Regions from separate parts of the Bradyrhizobium sp. 35 genome, predicted to be linked through region 1. Evidence: predicted binding sites of a transcription regulator. Region 1 holds the regulator's gene; each other region holds the start of a gene.
What was found. Region 1 encodes LexA, which represses DNA repair genes until DNA is damaged. Its sites were predicted from a motif close to TGTTCNNNNTGTGTTCNG; they were not measured.
Positions count from the first base shown of each region.

Region 1 (3,127 bases):
GCTGTGCTTGGTTGTGGGCAAATCTGCGGCTGGCTTCCGCAAGCCGCGATCACATTATCTTTCCCGAATTCAATAGGAACAAAGCTCGCCGCGATGCATTCGGGAGGCGCGTACGCGAACATTGCCAACTTGGCTGCAACGGCCGAACTTGACCGCTGGTCGCTGTTTCCTCGAACAACCGAGCCGCGAAGCGGTGCTGCTTGAAGCGGTGCTGCTTCGTCGGCGTGGCGAGGAGCCAGCGTTGGAGGAGGGGCCGGATAGTCTGTGCAGAACCAGAAAGGCTATCCAGCCGGAGCGGACGATGATCCGCTCCAATCTCTGACCGGCGATGCCGATCGGAAGCGCGCGAGGCGCCAAGCACCTCCGGCATGAAGTGCTTCCGATATGAAGTACTGCCGATAGAAAGGACTCCCGGTATCAGTACTTCCGGTAAAGCCCGATCAGCTTGCCCTGAATCTTCACCCGGTTGGGCGGCAGGATGCGGACCTCATAGGCCGCGTTGGCGGGCTCGAGCGCGATCGAGGCGCCGCGACGGCGGAAGCGCTTCAGCGTCGCTTCCTCGTCGTCGATCAGCGCCACCACGATGTCGCCGGTATCGGCGCTCTCGTTGCGCTGGATCAGGGCCATGTCGCCGTCGAGAATGCCGGCTTCGACCATCGAGTCGCCGCGCACTTCCAGCGCGTAATGCTCGCCCGAGCCGAGCATGTCAGGCGGTACGCTGATAGTATGGCTGCGGGTCTGCAACGCCTCGATCGGCGTGCCGGCCGCGATGCGGCCCATCACCGGCACCGCGACGGGACGTTCGCCCTCGTCAGCGGGCAGGCTCGCGCTCGCACGCACCTTGCCGAGATTGCCCTCGATGACGCTCGGCGTGAAGCCGCGGCGGCTGCCAGCGGCTGCCTGGAGCTCCGGCAGCTTGATGACTTCAATCGCACGGGCGCGGTTGGGCAGGCGTCGGATGAAGCCACGCTCCTCGAGCGCCGTGATCAGGCGATGGATGCCCGACTTCGAGCGCAGATCGAGCGCATCCTTCATCTCGTCGAAGGAGGGCGGCACGCCGCTTTCCTTCAGACGTTCACTGATGAACCGCAGAAGCTCGTATTGTTTGCGCGTTAACATCTCGACCAAAGTCCCCCGGTTGATGTCGTCCGATTCCGAGACGCTGAATTCGGCCATAAGCCGCTGCATGCTCGAAACAAATCATGAACAGACACTATATGTTCGATACATGTTCCGCAACTGCTTAATTTACGGTGAACAGAGCAAAGTGCGCGGAACGCGCGTTGCGGGGGCGCTCAGACGGGGAGCCGCAACACTTCGCAAGCCGTGCCGGCTTCGGCCTTCGGCGCGAATGGTGCGCGGACGAGAAGTACCTGTGCTGCAGCGAGATTCGCAAGCAGCGAAGAGTCCTGATGATTGACGGGAACAACGACGCGTGTGCCATCGTCACGCTCCTCAAGATGCGCGCGCAGATAGTCCTCGCGCTGGTCGTTGGCGCCGACGTCGCGGCCGAGCACGGCGCGTTCACGGCGATGGTGAATCACTGAACGGCCCGACAGGGCGCGAATCAGCGGCACCATGAACAGGAAAGCGCACACGTAGGACGATACGGGATTGCCCGGCAGGCCGATCACACCCATTGCGCCGAGTCGCCCGTGCATCATCGGCTTGCCTGGCCGCATCGCGATCTTCCAGAACGCCATCGCGATGCCTTCGTCCCGCAGTGCCTGCTGGACCAGATCGTGGTCGCCGACCGATGCGCCGCCGGTCGTGATCAGGACGTCGGCGCCGCTCTCGCGGGCGCGGCGGATGCCGGCGGTGGTGGCCTCGAGCGTGTCGGCGGCAATACCGAGGTCGATGGTCTCGGCGCCCTCGCTGCGGGCGAGCGCGTGCAGGGCGTAGCCGTTGGAATAGACGATCTGGCCGTGGCCGGGCGTGGTGCCCGGCATCACCAGCTCGTCGCCGGTGGCGAGAATCGCGACCTTCGAACGCCTGACAACGGCAAGGTGCGGATGATTCATCCCGGCGGCGAGCGCGAGGTCTCGCTCGGTCAGACGGCTTCCCTTGCGCAGGAGCACGTCGCCCTCGCGGAAATCGACGCCGGCGGGGCGGATGTGCCGGCCGGCGATCGCGGCTTCCTTGATCGTGATGCGCTTGCCGGCGGCGACCGTGTCCTCCTGGATCACGACGGCGTCCGCGCCAAAGGGAATGACGCCGCCGGTGAAGATCCGCACGGCCTCGCCGGCTCCGACCGTCCCCTCGAACGGTCGGCCCGCTGCGACTTCGCCGATGACGGTGAGCTCCGAATCGATCGTCGCGGCATCGGCCGCGCGCACCGCGTAGCCGTCCATCGCCGACATCGCTTGCGGCGGCTGCGTGCGCCGCGCCAAGACGTCACGCGCGAGCACGCGATGGTAGGCCTCGTCGAGGGAAATCATTTCTTCCGGCAGCGGCTCTGCACCCGCCAGCACCGCGGCAAGCGCGTCGGAAACCGGCATCAAGGCCACGGCGAAAACTCCTGCTCGGCACGTTCGGGCGAATGTTCCGCATGTCTTCTAGCCGAGCGCAGGCGCAGAGGCAAAAGCGGCTGAGCAGGCACAGTCATCCCGCCCCTTCACATTGTTCCGGAAGACAGGATCAAGCGCGTCGCGGCATGATCCGAAGGAGGTCACAGATCGGCAGGAGAGTGGTCATGGAAGCGACGAAAATCATGGCAAGGGGAGAACGCGCCATGGCCTGAATCGATCAGCTCCCTGCCTGCCCGGGAGTTACGTCGGGCGCCTTGGATCCCTGATCCTTGTCGGGCAGCGGGTCGGCTTGGGATTTCAGGTCGGCGGCCTTGCTCACAAGCTTGGCGGAAAGGTCCGAATCTGAAGTTGTCCTCGCGAATTCAAGAAGAAGAGAGGCCTGCTTGGTGAGGTAGGTTTTGCCCAGCAAGATGATGCATCCGTCCGTAGAAGTCCCAACGGACTCTAAGAGTCCGGAAGGCGGTATTCCGTTCCCGGAACTCTGTATAAAAATGTACAAAGTGATCCGGTTCCTCAATTTTTCAAAATTGGTCCGTCGGGCCGTGCCGTCGTGGGTTTCGCGACAACGGACCGTCGTCAAATGCCCAATGCCTTCAATG
Region 1 covers NZ_JADPJC010000092.1:16,317-19,443, forward strand. Annotated here, with positions in the region: gene lexA (transcriptional repressor LexA) at 418-1,119, opposite strand; gene glp (gephyrin-like molybdotransferase Glp) at 1,296-2,507, opposite strand; gene IVB36_RS19735 (hypothetical protein) at 2,746-2,937, opposite strand; gene IVB36_RS19740 (HAD family phosphatase) at 3,105-3,127, opposite strand, start outside.

Region 2 (3,127 bases), on a different contig from region 1:
CCGCTTGGGAGAACCAAGCGGGGAGAAGGTTATTGGAGGCTGAGGTGCTGGGCTGCAACACCATAGCCGGGCGACCCTAGCCGGTTCAGCTTACGACAGCCTGACAAGGCCCAATGATGGCAGCAAAAGCCGGAGCGCGGGGGCCGCAGACTGGCCCCGCACCGGTCCCAATTTCGACATCCGTTCGCACAACTCAGGACACAACCGCAGGCGAGATTTCGCGGCGACGGTGCTGCCATGGGGGAAAACGTGGCGTGCCGGCAACGGGGTGGCATCATGGACAACGTAGAGCGGTCATTCGCCGCCGCGACGGCGGCTGGCTTCGTCGTGCTGGTAATCGGCATCGGGTTGCTGGTTCTGCTGTAGGCGCTGTTGGGTGCGGGAGATGGCTCCGAGGGTGGAAAGGCCCGTGCGCGCCTTTCAAAAACGCGAAAACAACCCCATGCACAGTAGCGTGCCTACAAATTTCCCCGCCCAGTCAATGGCTTACTGGTAGTATTTAGTACCATATCGGCTCGGATTCGCCTTTCACGGCCATCCGAATCCCGATTCCCGTGCCGATTCCCTGAGATCAACGGGCGGCCGCTCCGGCACCGTCGCCAGCGCGGTCCCAGCGGCCTAATGAACCTTGATCGCGTCCAGCGGCAAACGGAGTTCGGCGGCACGCTCTTCGCGGTCTTTCTTGCGGAACTCGTTTTCCTTACGCTCGAACTTGCTCAGCTCCTCCCGCGCCGCCTCCAGCAGCGGAGTGCGCCGGGCCGTATCGTGATGCGTGTTGTTCGTCATGACTGAAGTCCCCAGAGTTGCGGTCTCGTCCAAGAGGCTATCCAGGAGAAGGCCGCAGACCACGAAAGGTTCGGTGCCGCAGGATGACGGAATTCTGACGGTGTGCGGGTCATCCGTCTTTGATGCGCGTCAGCCAGAGCGTGCAAATTCCCAAAAGAACATATTGCGAACCTAGAACAAATAGGGTACATTGTTTTTATCGCCGCGCCGCCTCGCCAATCGTTTGTCCCTCACGCGAATCCTCGTCATAAGGAGCACGACCCGATGTCCACCACTGCCCTGCGTATCGTCGAAGGATCCTCCATGGACAAGAGTAAAGCTCTCGCCGCCGCGCTCTCCCAGATCGAGCGTCAGTTCGGCAAGGGCTCGGTGATGAAGCTCGGCAAGAACGACCGTTCGATGGATGTCGAGGCGGTCTCTTCGGGCTCGTTGGGGCTCGATATCGCGCTCGGGATCGGCGGCCTGCCGAAGGGGCGCGTCGTGGAGATCTACGGGCCGGAATCCTCGGGCAAGACCACGCTGGCGCTGCACACGGTGGCGGAAGGGCAGAAGAAGGGCGGCATCTGCGCCTTCATCGACGCCGAGCACGCGCTCGACCCGGTCTATGCGCGCAAGCTGGGCGTCAATATCGACGAGCTCCTGATCTCCCAGCCGGACACCGGCGAGCAGGCGCTGGAAATCTGCGACACGCTGGTGCGCTCCGGCGCGGTCGACGTGCTGGTGATCGATTCGGTCGCGGCGCTGGTGCCGAAGGCCGAGCTCGAGGGCGAGATGGGCGATGCGCTGCCGGGTCTGCAGGCGCGTCTGATGAGCCAGGCGCTGCGCAAGCTGACGGCGTCCATCAACAAGTCCAATACCATGGTGATCTTCATCAACCAGATCCGCATGAAGATCGGCGTGATGTACGGCTCGCCGGAGACCACCACCGGCGGCAACGCGCTGAAATTCTATGCTTCCGTCCGCCTCGACATCCGCCGCATCGGCGCGATCAAGGAGCGTGACGAAGTGGTCGGCAACACCACGCGCGTCAAGGTCGTCAAGAACAAGCTGGCGCCGCCGTTCAAGCAGGTCGAGTTCGACATCATGTACGGCGAGGGCGTCTCCAAGATGGGCGAGATCCTCGATCTCGGCGTCAAGGCCGGCATCGTCGAAAAATCCGGCGCATGGTTCTCCTACGACAGCCAGCGTCTTGGCCAGGGCCGCGAGAATTCGAAAGCGTTCCTGAAGGCCAACCCCGACATCACCGCCAAGATCGAGACCTCGATCCGCCAGAACTCCGGCCTGATCGCCGAGCAGATTCTCGCCGGCAGCCCCGAGCGTGACGCCGACGGCGAGGAGCCGGCGGACGAGTAAGCTTCAGCAGTAAAGTTTTTCGCGAGGAGCGGGCGCTGAGGACGTTGAGTTGCCGACGTCTTCGGCGCCTGTTTCGTTTGGCGTGGGGGCACCGGGTGGTGCGATGAAGCGTCTGATCTTGACCAGTTCGTCCGGAGGCCAGCTCGCACGATCCGGGTTGGCGGAGCTTGTCATCTCATCCTCGTTTCACTTTGAGTGGGGACCGCTGCCCTCACCCGAGAAGCTCGCAGCCTATTTCGCGGCGCGTTCGGCGAATCTCGGGCCGGGTGATCATTGGTCCGATTGGGGCATCCGCTGGCCCAAGGGTATCAAGGACCGCAAAGACTTGTCCCTGGCAGACTTCTGCGAGCGATATGACGTGGTTGAACTTTGGTTCGACCCAGCTCCCCGGGATCAATTGCAGCTCGTCTGCCTGCTGGACCACCTCAGCTCCTGCTCCTCGCTGGTGCCAAAGCTTCGACTTCGACTTGTGTCATCCGAGCTGACGACAGCACACGGCGAGGATCTCGCTGCGTCCGAGCCGCACATCCATGTCGTGCCTGTTAGGGCCCAGGAGTTCGAGACTGCCCGGTTGGCGTGGTCGGCCTACCGTGCGATGACCCCTGAGGCGTGCGTCGATCTCCTTCACCAGGATCTCAGTGCATTGCTGATGCTGCGCCCGGCCTTGCTCGATCTCTTGGCAGAACTGCCGTCGCCTTTCACGGGTCTCGGTGCGACCGAGATGCGATTTCTGGAGCTCCTTGCCAGAGGGTTTGCAAACACGAATGCGTTGTTTCACCTGCGCTCGCAACGGCGCACATATGGGTTCGGAGAATTTGAGTTGGGTTCGTTGCTCGAGGGGCTCGCGCTCGGCCCCAAGCCCGTAGTGGCCGGGTTGGGCGACGAACTGCGCACGATCGATCGCGAAAATTTAAGAGCTCGGCACGAGGTCTATCTCCGCAGCCGGTTGTCGTTGACCGAGTTCGGCAGGGCCGTCCTGGCCCATCAG
Region 2 covers NZ_JADPJC010000080.1:398,003-401,129, forward strand. Annotated here, with positions in the region: gene IVB36_RS18070 (hypothetical protein) at 619-786, opposite strand; gene recA (recombinase RecA) at 1,051-2,139, shown strand; gene IVB36_RS18080 (hypothetical protein) at 2,243-3,127, shown strand, end outside.
Region 2: recA (recombinase RecA) is a predicted target of LexA. The motif match lies at 959-976, and genes of this name have one in related genera.

Region 3 (3,127 bases), on a different contig from region 1:
CCATAGCGACGTCGCCGGTGTCGAGGCCAACATCCATCTTCATCACCATCACGCCGCTCTCGGCATCGCCGGCCATGATCGCGCGGTTGATGGGAGCGGCACCGCGCCAGCGTGGCAGCAGCGAGGCGTGCAGGTTGTAGCAGCCGAGCTTTGGCGCATCGAGGATCGCCTGCGGCAGGATCATGCCATAGGCGACGACGACGGCCGCATCGGCGTCAAAGGCGCGAAACTCTTCCAGCGCCTCCGGCGTTTTCAAAGTCTTCGGCGTCAGCACGGGCACACCGAGCTTTCGCGCGGCCTCTTCCACCGGGGTCGGCTGCAATTGCAGCCCGCGCCGTCCGCCGGGCTTCGGCGCGCGCGTGTACACGGCCGCGATCTCGTGGCCATGCGCGACGAGCTCGAGCAGCGTCGGCACGGAGAAATCGGGCGTGCCCATGAAGATCAGGCGGAGGGGCATCGACAGAGAACCTCACTCCGCGCGCTTGGCGGCTTTCTCGAACTTCTTCAGCACGCGGTCGCGCTTGAGCTTTGACAGATAGTCGACGAACAGCACGCCGTTGAGATGGTCGATCTCGTGCTGGATGCAGGTGGCGTAGAGGCCTTCGGCGTCCTCCTCGTGCACCTTGCCGTCGAGATCGGTGTAGCGCACCCGCACCTTCGCAGGGCGCTCGACCTCCTCGTAATATTCGGGGATCGACAGGCAGCCTTCCTCGTAGACCGACAGGTCCTCCGAAGAGGCGATGATTTCCGGATTGATGAAGACGCGCGGCTCGGGCTTGGTCTCGCCGTCCTGGTCGGGCTTGGCGAGGTCCATGGTGATCAGCCGCAACGGCTGCGCGATCTGGATCGCCGCGAGCCCGATGCCGGGCGCGTCGTACATGGTCTCGAACATGTCGTCGGCAAGCTTGCGGATCTCCGGCGTGACCTTCTCGATCGGCTTGGAGACCAGACGCAGCTGCTTGTCGGGCAGGATGATGATTTCTCTGAGGGCCATGGCCGCGATTTAAGCCGCGCGTTCGATGCGGTCAATGCGGCCGGGAACCCCGTTAACCCTCCGCTAACCATAAAACTTCAGGTTTCGTTAACCATAAAAATTAACAGAGCATTTACCATAAATGTTCGCTATTCGTTCGTGTCTCGAAGCGAATCGGCTAGAAGCAGGGGCATGAACGAGATCATTTTCATGCTTGGCGACTGGCCGGTGCGCACCGTGGACGCGCTGATCGGCTTCGGCGCCCTGGTCCTTATCCTGCTGCTCGTGATTGCCGTCGTGATCGCGCGGTCAGGGCGGCGCGGCGCGGAACTCGCGATGGCCAACGCCATCCGCGCCGACGAGCTCGAGGAGCGCATCAGCCAGATGCTGCACGCCCAGAGCGAGGCTTCGGGGCGAGTCGACGCCATGACCCAGACGCTGGCCGGCCGCCAGGCCGACATGGCGCGCGCGGTCAACGAGCGGCTGGATTCGGTGACCCACCGCGTCGGCCAGTCCATGGAGCACTCGACCCGCAACACCATGGAGAGCCTGCACGCGCTGCACGAGCGGCTCGGCATCATCGACAGCGCGCACAAGAACCTCACCGACCTCACCACGCAGGTGACGACCCTGCGCGACGTGCTCGCCAACAAGCAGTCGCGCGGCGCCTTCGGTCAGGCGCGGATGGAAGCGATCGTCCAGGACGGTCTGCCGAAGGGCGCCTACGAGTTCCAGTTCACGCTCTCGACCGGCAAGCGTCCGGACTGCGTCGTGTTCCTGCCCGACCAGCGTCCGCTCTGCATCGACGCGAAATTTCCGCTGGAGGCGATGACCGCGCTGCATGATGCGCGCACCGACGAGGAAAAGCGCATCGCCACGCAGCGGCTGCGCGGTGACGTGATGAAGCATGTCAGCGACATCGCCGAAAAATATCTCGTCGCCGGCGAGACCCAGGAAATGGCGTTGATGTTCGTGCCGTCGGAATCGGTCTACGCCGAGATCCACGACGGTTTCGACGACGTGATCCAGAAGGCGTATCGCGCCCGCGTCGTGCTGGTGTCGCCGTCGCTTTTGATGCTCGCAATCCAGGTGATGCAGCAGATCATGAAGGACGCGCGCATGCGCGATGCCGCCGACCAGATCCAGACCGAAGTGATCAAGCTCGGCGACGACCTCGGCCGCCTGCGCGATCGCGTGCTGAAATTGCAGAAGCACTTTGCCGACGCGAACGAGGACGTCCGCCAGATCCTGATCTCCGCCGACAAGATCGAGAAGCGCGCGGGGCGCATCGAAGAGCTCGATTTCAGCAAGAGCGATGCCCCCGAAGCCCCGCATCTCGTGGCGACCGGCGCTGCCGAGTTGTTCCCGAGGAAGCTCCAGGCGGGGGAGTAGAATATAGAACACACTGTCGTCGCCCGGCTTGACCGGGCGACCCAGTATCCCAGAGACGGCAGATGGGCGGGCGCTGCTACTACGTGTACATTCTCGCCAGCAAGATGGGCGACACGCTCTACATTGGCGTAACGAACGATCTCATCCGCCGTGTGGCCGAACACAAATTGCAGTTAGTCGAGAGCTTCACGAAGGAATAGGGCGTTGTGAAGCTAGTCTATTTCGAGCAATTCGATGATCCCGAGAATGCGATAAAACGCGAGAAGCGCCTGAAAAAATGGACGCGCGCCTGGAAGATTGCGCTGATCGAGAAGGATAATCCCGATTGGAACGATCTCTATGCGGAGATCGCGGGCCCTCCATAACTCCGGCCTCTGGAATACTGGGTCGCCCGGTCAAGCCGGGCGACGACACCTCACTTGTGGCTCTCAGAATCTGCTAACACCACCCCATGACCGCACCCGACGCGACCTCCCCTGCCGGCCCCGGCACGGCCCCCACCTCCTGGCGTGACAGCCTTGCCGTTTACCTGCAGCCGCGGGTGCTGATCGTGCTGTTCCTCGGTTTCTCGTCCGGGCTGCCGCTGGCGCTGTCGGGCTCGACGCTGCTGGTGTGGATGCGGGAATCCGGCGTCGATCTCAAGACCATCGGGCTGTTTGCGCTGGTCGGCACGCCCTACACGCTGAAATTCCTTTGGGCGCCGCTGGTCGATGCGATGCATGTGCCGCTGTTCACGCGCGCCTTCGGGCGGCGCCGCGGCTG
Region 3 covers NZ_JADPJC010000014.1:23,677-26,803, forward strand. Annotated here, with positions in the region: gene fmt (methionyl-tRNA formyltransferase) at 1-457, opposite strand, end outside; gene def (peptide deformylase) at 470-994, opposite strand; gene rmuC (DNA recombination protein RmuC) at 1,166-2,365, shown strand; partial or broken gene IVB36_RS02245 (GIY-YIG nuclease family protein) at 2,428-2,730, shown strand; gene IVB36_RS02250 (MFS transporter) at 2,817-3,127, shown strand, end outside.
Region 3: rmuC (DNA recombination protein RmuC) is a predicted target of LexA. The motif match lies at 1,117-1,134, and genes of this name have one in related genera.

Region 4 (3,127 bases), on a different contig from region 1:
ACGCAGGTGAACAGGCCGAGCGGAATTTCGGCCGTAACGTTCTTGAGGTTATTGCCGCGCGCGTTGACCACCTTGATGGTGCGGCGATGGTTCGGCGGGCGCCGCTCGGGCACCTCGACCTCGAGCTCGCCGGTGAGATATTTGCCCGTCAGCGAGTTGGGGTTGCGCATGATCTCGGCGGGCGTGCCTTCGGCGATGATGTTGCCGCCATGCATGCCGGCGCCGGGGCCGATGTCGAGCACGTGGTCGGCGAGCAGGATCGCGTCCTCGTCGTGCTCGACCACGATCACGGTGTTGCCGAGGTCACGAAGTCTCTTGAGCGTGTCGAGCAGGCGCGCGTTGTCGCGCTGGTGCAAGCCGATCGAGGGCTCGTCGAGCACGTAGAGCACGCCTGTCAGGCCCGAGCCGATCTGCGAAGCCAGCCGGATGCGCTGGCTCTCGCCGCCGGACAGCGTGCCGGAGGAGCGGGAGAGTGTGAGGTAGTTGAGGCCGACATCGAGCAGGAAGGTAAGGCGCTCGCGGATCTCCTTGAGGATGCGGCCGGCGATCTCGTTCTGCTGAGTGTTCAGCGCCTCCGGCACGGTCTCGAACCACGCGCCGGCGCCCTTCACCGACATCTCGGAGATGTCGCCGATATGCTTGCCGCCGATCTTGACGCAGAGCGCCTCGGGCTTGAGCCGAAAACCGTGGCACGCCTCGCAGGGTACGTCGTGGAAATACTTCGCCAGCTCCTCGCGCGCCCACTCGCTCTCGGTCTCGCGATAGCGGCGGTTGATGTTGGTGATGACGCCCTCGAACGGCTTCTTGGTGTCGTAGGAGCGGACGCCGTCCTCGTAGGAGAACTTGATCTCGTCCTCGCCGGAGCCATGGAGGATCGCGTTCTGCGTCTTCTTGGGCAGATCCTTCCATTTGGTGGTCAGCGTGAACTTGTAGTGCTTGCCGAGCGCAGTCAGCGTCTGAATGTAATAGGGCGACGAAGACTTGGCCCAGGGCGCGATCGCGCCCTTGCCAATGGCGAGCTCCTTGTCGGGAATGACGAGGTCTTCGTCGACATGCTGCTCGACGCCGAGGCCGCCGCACGCGGGACAGGCGCCATAGGGGTTGTTGAACGAGAACAGCCGGGGCTCGATCTCGGGGATGGTGAAGCCGGACACCGGGCAGGCGAACTTTTCCGAGAACAGCATGCGCTCGGGTCCGCTCTTGTCGTGGATCTTTGCGGTCTTCTTCTTCTCTTCCGCGGGTGCTGCCGCAGCCGGCGCATCCGCGAATTCGATGACGGCGAGGCCCTCGGCAAGTTTCAGCGCGGTCTCGAAACTTTCGGCGAGGCGCTGGCCGATGTCGGGGCGCACCACGATGCGATCGACGACGACGTCGATGTCGTGCGGGAATTTCTTGTCGAGAACAGGGGCTTCGGCGAGCTCGTGGAAGGCGCCGTCGATCTTGACGCGCTGAAAGCCCTTCTTGAGCCATTCGGCAAGCTCTTTGCGGTACTCGCCCTTGCGGCCGCGCACGACCGGCGCGAGCAGATAGAGGCGCGAGCCCTCGGGCAGCGCCAGCACGCGATCGACCATCTGCGAGACGATCTGGCTCTCGATCGGCAGGCCGGTGGCGGGCGAATAGGGCACGCCGACGCGCGCCCACAGCAGGCGCATGTAGTCGTAGATTTCGGTCACCGTGCCGACGGTGGAGCGCGGGTTCTTCGACGTCGTCTTCTGCTCGATCGAGATCGCCGGCGACAGGCCGTCGATCTGGTCGACGTCGGGCTTCTGCATCATCTCCAGGAACTGGCGGGCGTAGGCAGACAGCGATTCGACGTAGCGGCGCTGGCCTTCGGCGTAGATGGTGTCGAACGCGAGCGAGGATTTGCCGGAGCCCGACAGCCCCGTGAACACCACCAGCTTGTCGCGGGGAATCTCGACATCGACGTTCTTGAGATTGTGCTCGCGCGCGCCACGGATGGTAATTGCGCGCAGGTTTGATCCCACGTTCTGCTGTTGGCGCTTCGCCTTGATCACTTCATCCATCCGGGTTGCCCTCAAGGAATCCCAAAGGCGCGCGATCGCGCCAACAAAAAAGGCGCGCTTCGCCCGGAACCGGGATCGGCGCCGATGGGGTTGTCAGCGAACGTAGGAAGAACGGAGACGGATTTCCAGTGGGACTTGCGAATCGTCAACGGATTGTTGGCGCACTGGCGGCATCTGGCAGGAGCAGGGTGGAACTGCGCGGCAACGTGCCCGACAAAACAAAAAGGCCGGCACAAGGCCGGCCTTTCGTAACGCGGATGGCGTTGGGGCTAAGTACTGAACTCAGTACTTGGCGACCACCGGGCCCCCGAAGTGATAGTTCACGCCGACCTGCACGGTGTGAAACTCGAGCGTGCCGGAGGGCAGGGCGCCCGAGAAGTAGGTCTCGCCGCCGAGGCTGCGAAAGAGGTACTCGCCCTTGACCGACCACTGCGGAGCGAAGAACGCTTCGACGCCCGCACCGACGGTCCAGCCGGAGTGCCACTTGCTGTCGGAAACGGTCACGCCGAGCGCGCTGACGCTGAGCTTGTTGTCGATCCAGGCGTAACCACCGGTGCCGTAAAACAGGACGTTGTTGACGGCGTAGCCGATGCGGCCGCGCACGGTTCCCATCGCATCGGTTTTGGAGCTGAGGGTGGTGCTGACGAGGCCGAAGCCGGGGACGGCAACGGGGCCGGTGACCGACGCGCTGACATCAGCCCAGGAACCATCGGCCTCGACGCCGAGCACGACATTGCCGGTCTGCCAGTTGTAGCCGGCAGTACCGCCGACGAAGCCGCCCTTCATCTTCGGGTCGGTCGAGGAATTTTCCCAAGCGCCGCCACCGACGATACCGAGGTAGAAGCCGGTCCAGTTGTAGACCGAAGCCATGGCCACCGGGGCCTTGGTGTAGGGGCGCGCCGCGAGATCAGCGGCCGAAGCCGGGGCGGCGAGAGCGAACAAACAGGCCGAAGCCAACAAAACCTTTTTCATTTTCAACTAATCCCAGTCCCAGTTTCTGATTGTGCCTTCCACGATAGGGAGGGCATCGGACTCACTTGCCCAACTGATGCCGTACTTACACCAGTGAAGCCGCAAGTTGTGTCACTCAAAAGCAACAACGG
Region 4 covers NZ_JADPJC010000067.1:6,879-10,005, forward strand. Annotated here, with positions in the region: gene uvrA (excinuclease ABC subunit UvrA) at 1-2,024, opposite strand, end outside; gene IVB36_RS14625 (outer membrane protein) at 2,307-2,996, opposite strand.
Region 4: uvrA (excinuclease ABC subunit UvrA) is a predicted target of LexA. The motif match lies at 2,121-2,138, and genes of this name have one in related genera.